2 regions of the Ruminiclostridium papyrosolvens DSM 2782 genome follow, and region 2 is predicted to be linked to the other one. Evidence: riboswitches for the same ligand, from Rfam matches in the RefSeq annotation. Region 2 holds a riboswitch; the other holds the start of a gene.

Region 1 (4,292 bases), 1.9 Mb from region 2:
TATCCAGAGAACAGGGTACAACAGGTCTGAGTGTTCAAAATCGTCCTTCAGACGGCTCCCAAAGAGGCGTAGGTGCTTCTCTGGGTATTTTCTCAGTAGCACCCCAAGGGCCTGTGGATACTCTTTTTGTAACTTCATATGAAGATAAAGTATTTGTTAACACCTCCAGAGCCTTTAATGCAAGGGGTCTAGACAAATATATGAATCCTGTTAATATTAATCCAAATGATATAAAATGGTCCGTCTCCGGTGTAAAGGGTACTTTCAAAGGAAATCTGTTTTATCCTACAACGGCGGGAGAAGCTGTAGTTACGGCAAAAATAGGTGAAAATGTTGTGGGAACATGTCCTATTACTGTACTGGAGTCTCCGTCCAAACTTGAACTGAATTATGACACTCTTAATATTAACCCGGGAAGTTCAGTTACATTAACCGTTAAAGGTTGGGACAAAAACGGTTATACATCAAGTATTCCACCTGCAAACATAAAATGGAGTACAGGCGGAAATGTAGGAAAGGTATCTTCATCAAATGTATTTACTGCAAACAAAAGCGGAGGAACAGGTTATGTAACCGCAACAGTAGGCTCAGCAGTTGTCTCATGCCCTGTGTCAATTCGTATGTCAGGTATAACCAAAATTATTCAGGACTTTAATTCAGCAGGTATTAACCTTATAACCTCTCCAAAATCAGCTAAAGCATCTTATAGTCTGGCATCGAACGTCTATAAGTCAGAAAAATACTCTGCGAAAATCACATATGATTTTTCCACTGACTTAAGCGTAAACAAGACAGCATATCTGATGCTGCCAAATGGAGGCTATACCTTGGAGCCTACCACCTCAAAACTTGGTATGTGGGTTTACAGTTCGGCCAAGAAGCCAATTTGGATAGGAGCAACAGTCTACGACTCAAAGGGAAACTACAGCAGCGAGTATTTTGCAAAAGGAATCACCTGGACAGGCTGGAAGTACCTTGAAGTGTCTTTAGATGATTTGAACACACCTAAGAAGGTAACAAATGTATTTGCTGTTCAGCCTAAAAAAGGAAAGTCTTCAGGAACAGTTTACTTTGACAACCTGACAATGGTTTACACAGGCTATCCTGCTGTTGATATGTCAAAGGCTCCAAAAACAACCGTACTCAAAGATGAGCATTATAAGGATAGTACTGTAGCAGGAGCAGATTCAATGACATTTTCAGTCTTTGGTCAGTCAACAGCCTATACCGCCTCCAACAAGACACAGATTGACATGCTTAACAAATTGGCAGGACAAGTAAGCTGCTCTGTAAATGTGTCTGTACTGGTAGGTTCAAATGACGGACTTACAAGAAGCAGTATAAAGGTTCCTCAGTTGAGTACCGCGGCAAGCTACAAGTCTTTGGATGTTAACGGAAGCAGACTTATTCAGCTTAATACTGCCAAAGGCGGCTTGCGTTTAACAAACACAAATGAATGGTCATGGTTTATTAATCAGCTCAACTCCTTTAATGGTAATAATGTATTTGTGTTTCTCAAGGAAGATCCTTTAAAGTTCAATGATACTAAAGAAGGACAGCTTCTAAAAGAAACACTTACAGATTATAAAAAGAAAACAGGAAAGAATGTATGGGTATTCTACAAAGGAAATTCCAATTCAAGTTATATGGACAAAGGCGTTAAATATGTAATAACCGCCGGCTTTGATTCCTATGGCTTCAGTGACAGCAACAAAGGCGCTGCAAAGTATGCCGTTGTAAATGTTAAAGGGAACTCCGTAACCTACCAGTTCAAATCCTTTAATTAAGACATAAAAATAAAACCGGAAACATTAAAAGCGAAATGCTTTACTGTTTCCGGTTTTTATTTTTTAAGTAAAAAGTTGCTTATTAAGGAAGCTGCTCCATTTTGTGTTTCAAAAAAGCTGTAAATTCATCTTTTAATTCTTCTCTTTTTAGTGCATATTCCACCGTAGCCTTTAAAAATCCAATTCTGTCTCCTACATCATACCTGTCGCCTTCAAAATCAAAAGCATACATTGCTTCTTGTTCCATTAGCTTCTGCAATGCGTCTGTGAGCCATATTTCACCATTTTTACCCGGTGTAGCAGATTGCAGGAACTCAAAAATTCTGGGAGAAATAATATACCTGCCCAGTATAGCTATATTTGACGGTGCCTGCTCAACCTCCGGTTTTTCAACCAAACCTTTTACCTTATAAACTCTTTCATCTATCTGTGTTCCACCAATAACACCATATTTTGTTACATCCTGCAGGGGTACTTTTTGAACCCCCAGAATAGTAGTCTGGTATTCGTTGTATACATCCATCAACTGCTTAATACATGGTACCGGAGAATCCACTATATCATCGCCCAGCATAACAGCAAAAGGCTCATTTCCGATAAACGATTTAGCACAATAAATAGCATGGCCCAGGCCCTTTGCTTCCTTCTGTCTTATGTAGTGTATATTTGCAATATTTGAAATCTCCTGTACAACACTCAAAAGCTCCTGCTTTCCTTTTCTATGGAGCTCTTCTTCCAATTCGTAAGATTTGTCAAAATGGTCTTCAATCGCCCTTTTATTTCTTCCGGAAATAATAAGTATATCTTCTATTCCCGCAGCAACTGCTTCTTCAACAATGTATTGTATAGTAGGTTTGTCGACTATAGGTATCATTTCTTTAGGCTGTGCCTTGGTTGCAGGTAAAAATCTGGTTCCAAGACCGGCAGCAGGTATTATCGCTTTTCGTACTTTCATAGATTTCCTCCAAATGTACTTTATTCAAATATATTTTACCACATATTTTAAATTTACCGCAACAAATGTTTCCATTTATACCCTTTTAACCCAATGCATTGATTGTCCCCTTATTTTATGTTATAGTTTTAACATAGATGTAATTAAAAACTTCATAATATCTTCAGGGCAGGGTGTGATTCCCTACCGGCGGTAATGTACTCTTTTGTATTAGCCCGCGAGCGTTTTGCAGACATGGTGCGATTCCATGGCCGACAGTATAGTCTGGATGAAAGAAGAACAATAAACAACATTGATTTGTTATTTGGTTAAGCTCTGTGGATTATTATTCATAGGGCTTTTTAATTTACTTATACTTATATTTATTTTATCATAAGGGGGCAAATTTCAATGAATAGCAGTAGAATCAGAAAAATGACAACAATGGGTGTATTGGTAGCAATTTCGGTAATTCTTATATTATCTCCACTAAAATTCCCTTTTCCCGCTGCACCGTTCCTTGTGTATGATGCTGCAGATGTAGCGATTATTATTGGGGGCTTTATCTTCGGTCCTGTGGAAGGCATTATCCTAACTATTGTAACAGCGATTGTACAAACCTTAGCAGTCAGCAGCGACGGATGGATAGGCTGCATAATGCATATTGTCGCTACGTCAGCTCTGGTAGGTATTTCTTCTATAGTTTATATGAAGAAAAAAACTCTCAAAAGTGCTGTTACTGGTTTAATTCTGGGAAGTCTTGCAATGACTGCACTAATGATACCAATGAACATGATATTTTATCCTTTATTTGCGGGAACTCCTATTGATGCCGTAATTAAAATGATTGTTCCGGCTCTGCTTCCTTTTAATTTAATGAAAGCAGGTCTTAATTCGGCTATCGCCTTATTATTGTATAAATCTGCCGGAAAACTATTATCCCAAATAGCCTTGAAATAAGGCTTTTGAAGAACTATTACTCCAAAACTCAGGAAATGATTGCAATTATTTGTTATAGCTATTATGATATATGTTATCAAAAATATAAAATATTAGGAATTATATATTTACATTAAAATAATTAGCACGTATTATAATATTAACATCATATTGTGACAGTGTCACAGGGGCATCATATGCCAATTAATTTTTATTTTTGCTAATGCAATAATTGCGGGGTGATATTGGTATGGAATTTTGTAATAAATGCGGCTCTTTGAAGATTGGTGGGAATTGCACAAACAAAAAATGTGATCACCATGTAAAAGCTATGGTAGAGTTGGCTACAACTCAACAGGTTGAGTACATCAAAGAGTTGGCAGAGCAGTTAAATGAGGATATCAGTGATATGAACTTTGAAACTATGACAAAAAATGATGCTTCATATCTTATTGATGACTATCTGGAACGTTTGGATGACAGTGACAAGAAATTAATTGCTGAAGATGATATTCTTGAAGAGGAAGAAACTGACGAAGAAGAATGATAAATTTATATTATATTTTAAAAAGCGAGGGAAAATTCCTCGCTTTTTATTTTTTCAACAAAATACCCTAAAACCTGTTGATAAC
Region 2 (4,292 bases):
TATGAGGGAAACCGTAAAAGTACTTGAAGTCAGCTCCGCTATAGTAAGACTTGTACCGTCCAGAGACACCGAACCCTTTTGAACAATATATTTCATAATCTGTTCAGGTGCAGTAATTGTAATAAGAACTGCATTATCCTCTTTTTTTAACTCGGTAATAATCCCCGTTCCGTCAATATGACCGCTGACTATATGGCCTCCCAGTCTGTCAGCAAGTCTTAAAGCCCTCTCCAGGTTCACCTTTTTACCGGGTTTCAGCTTTTCAAGTCCTGTTTTCCTCATAGTTTCCGGCATTACATCTGCCGTAAACCAGTTTCCTCCCAATTCAGTAACCGTAAGGCATATACCGTTTACAGCTATGCTGTCCCCTTTAACAGTGCCTTCAATTACAGTTGTACATTCTATGGAAAGCTTAATTGAGCTGCTGCCGTATACAATGTTTTTTACACTTCCCATTTCTTCAACAATCCCCGTGAACACATATGTCACCTCCTAAATCGCTATTCGTCTGCAATATATCCCTCTATAAGTACATCCCTGTCAAACCCCTCAACTCTGATATCCGACAGAGCTATGGCATCCTTCATTTCTTCTATTCCCTCGCCTCCTACAGGCGTTACAGCCGAACTTCCGCCTATTATCTTGGGTGAAACAAAAGTCATTACCTTATTCACTATACCTGCCTCAAGTGCCGAAAAGTTAAGGTTACCCCCTCCCTCCAAAAGAACACTGTCAATTTCAAGCTTATACAATTCCCTCATAAGCTCCCCGAGATTCACCTTACCACTTTTCTCAATGGTTTTTATAATCCTTACCCCACGTGATAAAAGCTGAGTTTCCTTGTCTTTATTGATTCTATCTGTAGTTGCGAGTATAAGTCCTGCATTTGAATCACCGTTAATTACCCTGCTATCCATCGGAATCCTTCCTCTACTGTCAACTACGATACGGACAGGGTCAATGCCATCTCCGGAGGATGGTCTTGCTGTCAATGATGGATTATCCTTTATTATTGTGTTTACCCCTACCATAATTGAAGATACTCTGTTACGTATTTTATGGACATACTCTCTTGAGGGTTCACTGCTTATCCATCTGGAGTCTCCTGTAACCGATGCAATTTTACCGTCTAAAGTCATTGCCGTTTTCATAATTACAAAGGGAAGTTGTTTTGTTATATAGTGTATGAATATTTCATTCAGCCTTCTTGCCTCTTCCTCAAGGACTCCCACTATTACATTAATATTGGCATCTTTTAGTATCTGTATGCCCTTTCCTGATACCTTTGGGTTTGGGTCCACCATCGCTACAACTACTTCCTTGATTCCAGACTCCGCAATGGCTTTTGCACACGGAGGCGTCCTTCCGTAGTGTGAGCACGGCTCAAGATTTACATAAATAGTCGCACCCGAAATATCAGAGGTAGCATTCTGAAAAGCACAAACTTCGGCGTGGGCACCCCCCAACGCTTCATGGAAACCTTCAGAGATTATTTCGCCATCCTTTACTATAACAGCTCCAACCAATGGATTCGGATTTGTTCTCCCCCACCCTCCTTTTGAAATTTCAAATGCCCTTTTCATATAAAACTCATGTATATTCATCTTGTTCTCCTTGCTTTTATTTCCCTTAAAATGCAAAAATCCCCAGAGGCAGACAACCCCCGGGGACAAAATAGCAAAATTAAATACACTATCTTTCATCCAGACTGTACTGTCGGCTCCGGAGTTTGACCGGATCTGCTTTCGCTCGCGGGCTTATAGCTTGTGCTATCTACCGCCGGTAAGGATTTTCACCTATCCCTGAAGTGTCATTATCATTATTAATATATTTTATTAAAGTAAACTATAGCAGTATTGGATGCTTTAGTCAAGGTATAATTTTATTCCCAGAACACAGAAAATAAAAATGAGTTATTGAGTTTATACTACACAATTTTACCTCTTTACAAGAACATTTGTTCGGATTTATAATGAATGTACGAACAAATGTTCTGACTGGAGTGACTTTATGGATAAAGTAATTTTACACTGTGACCTGAATAATTTTTATGCTTCCGTTGAATGTCTATACAATCCACAATACAGGGATTATCCTTTAGCAGTGTGCGGAAGTCAGGATTTACGTCATGGAATCGTCCTGGCCAAAAACTATATTGCAAAAAGTTTTGGGATAAAAACAGGTGAGGCTATCTGGCAAGCAAAACAAAAGTGTCCAAACCTCGTTATTGTTAATCCTAATTACGCTTTATACCTGAGGTTTTCAAAGGAAGCCCGAGAAATTTATTCCCGATATTCCAACCTTGTTGAGAGTTTTGGCATAGATGAGTGCTGGATTGACGTTTCTGAAAGCACCAAGCTTTTCGGGGAAGGAGAAAAGATTGCAAATGAAATACGTGAACTTATTAAAACAGAGCTTGGTGTTACTGCTTCAGTAGGAGTGAGTTTTAATAAAATATTTGCAAAGCTCGGGTCCGATTTAAAAAAGCCGGATCATACTACTGTTATCAGTCAAAATAATTTTAAGGAAATGGTTTGGAATTTAAATGTTGGTGAATTGCTTTATGTGGGCAGGTCAACCCGCAGGAAACTTAATCAGGTGGGCATAATGACTATCGGAGACCTTGCAGGGACGCCTCTCTCTTTCATTAAAAGGTATCTTGGAAAATGGGGCGAAACTCTCTGGAATTTTGCTAATGGCATGGACTATTCCGAAGTAACTGCAACAGAGTACCACGAAACTATAAAAGGCATAGGAAACAGTATGACAACCGCAAGAGATCTTGTAAACACCGAGGATGTCATGCTTACTTTTACCGTATTGGCTGAAAGTGTTGGTGAAAGGCTTAGAAAACATAATTTGAAGGGTTCTACAATACAGATTTCCATTCGTGATAATGAGCTTGCATCAATTGAGCGACAAGCAAAACTCCCGGTTCCCAGTTATATATCCGGTGAAATTTCACGTAAAGCTATGGATATTTTTAATGCAAATTGGGGTTGGCATAAACCTATACGTTCTCTTGGTATACGTTCAACGGATTTGGTTACGGCGGATACTCATACCCAGCTTTCTTTTTTTGAGGATTATAATAAACGTCCACAATTGGAAACTCTGGAATTCAGTATTGATGCCATTCGTAAAAGGTTTGGACATTATTCTGTTCAAAGGGCGATTTTGCTTAAAGATAGTGCTCTTAATGCCAACCCCGTTGAAGACAATATTATTCATCCTGTTTCATTTTTTAGGTAAGGTGATATTATGAAGAAAGTTTTTGTACAATTAGACGCAACTTTTTCTCCCAGTGGTGAGCTGATACCTGTTTCTTTTGTTTGGGAGGACGGCTCAAAATATATAATAGACAAGGTATACGACTATAAAAAAGCGGCAAGCTTAAAGGTAGGAGGTCAAGGTATCCGCTACCGTTGTAGAGTTATGGGAAAAGAAGTATTTATTTTTTTTGAGGAAGGACGTTGGTTTGTGGAAGGCAAGTAACTCTTACAACCTCGTCATCCACGGAAAATAACTAATTCCCTCATTGACCTTATCACCATCACCAACCCATTTACCTTTTATAATACCTATTTTTTTGTTTGGGAAGATGGAGTAAAATATATAGTAAATAAGGTAGGCCAATAAGTAACTTTTAAGGAGCAACATTTTATGTGTGGAAGATATGCTATTTTTACAGAGGAAGAAAATCAGGATTTAAGAAATATAGTTAATGATATTAATGAAAGACTTAAGGGAAAAGCTGCAACAATGAAAACAGGTGAGATTTTTCCCACTGATACCGTTCCTGTTATAACTGATATTTCTTCTAATGGCAAAAAATCAACTGATTTATTTAAGTGGGGGTTTCCCAATTTCAAGCAGTCCGGCGGGGTTATTATAAATGCCAGAAGTGAAACCGTTCATGAAAAACCCACCTTTAGAAACCTTCTGCAATCAGGACGATGCATTATTCCTGCAAGCGGCTTTTATGAATGGAGAAAAGCTGACGGTAAAAAAGAAAAGTATTTTATTCGCTCAGCATCAGGTAATGTAATATACATGGCCGGACTGTACAATAGGTTCATTGATAACATTGGAGATGTTAATAACAGATTTGTTATCCTTACTACCGATGCAAACGAGCAAATGTCATATGTACACGGCAGGATGCCCGTAATTTTAAGGCCGGAGGATTCTTCTGTATGGCTTGACTGCAAGAGTAACTATTTAATGGTTTCAAAGCTTTTTAAACCTTATGGTGAAAGTATTTTGTTAGATAAAATTGGATAATGTATATA

Evidence for each region. A riboswitch is a leader RNA that binds a small molecule or an ion and turns the genes downstream of it on or off. The one in region 2 is predicted to bind FMN.
Region 1: linked by a shared signal. The riboswitch ahead of P0092_RS21500 (ECF transporter S component) and the one ahead of ribD (bifunctional diaminohydroxyphosphoribosylaminopyrimidine deaminase/5-amino-6-(5-phosphoribosylamino)uracil reductase RibD) in region 2 are both predicted to bind FMN.

Annotation. Positions count from the first base shown of each region.
Region 1 is NZ_CP119677.1:4,898,902-4,903,193, forward strand. Features, by position in the region: gene P0092_RS21490 (phosphodiester glycosidase family protein) at 1-1,787, shown strand, start outside; gene galU (UTP--glucose-1-phosphate uridylyltransferase GalU) at 1,870-2,742, opposite strand; FMN riboswitch at 2,898-3,026, shown strand; gene P0092_RS21500 (ECF transporter S component) at 3,133-3,681, shown strand; gene P0092_RS21505 (hypothetical protein) at 3,911-4,207, shown strand.
Region 2 is NZ_CP119677.1:3,040,525-3,044,816, forward strand. Features, by position in the region: gene P0092_RS13585 (riboflavin synthase) at 1-480, opposite strand, end outside; gene ribD (bifunctional diaminohydroxyphosphoribosylaminopyrimidine deaminase/5-amino-6-(5-phosphoribosylamino)uracil reductase RibD) at 501-1,604, opposite strand; FMN riboswitch at 1,688-1,813, opposite strand; gene P0092_RS13595 (DNA polymerase Y family protein) at 2,011-3,252, shown strand; gene P0092_RS13600 (hypothetical protein) at 3,262-3,495, shown strand; gene P0092_RS13605 (SOS response-associated peptidase) at 3,664-4,284, shown strand.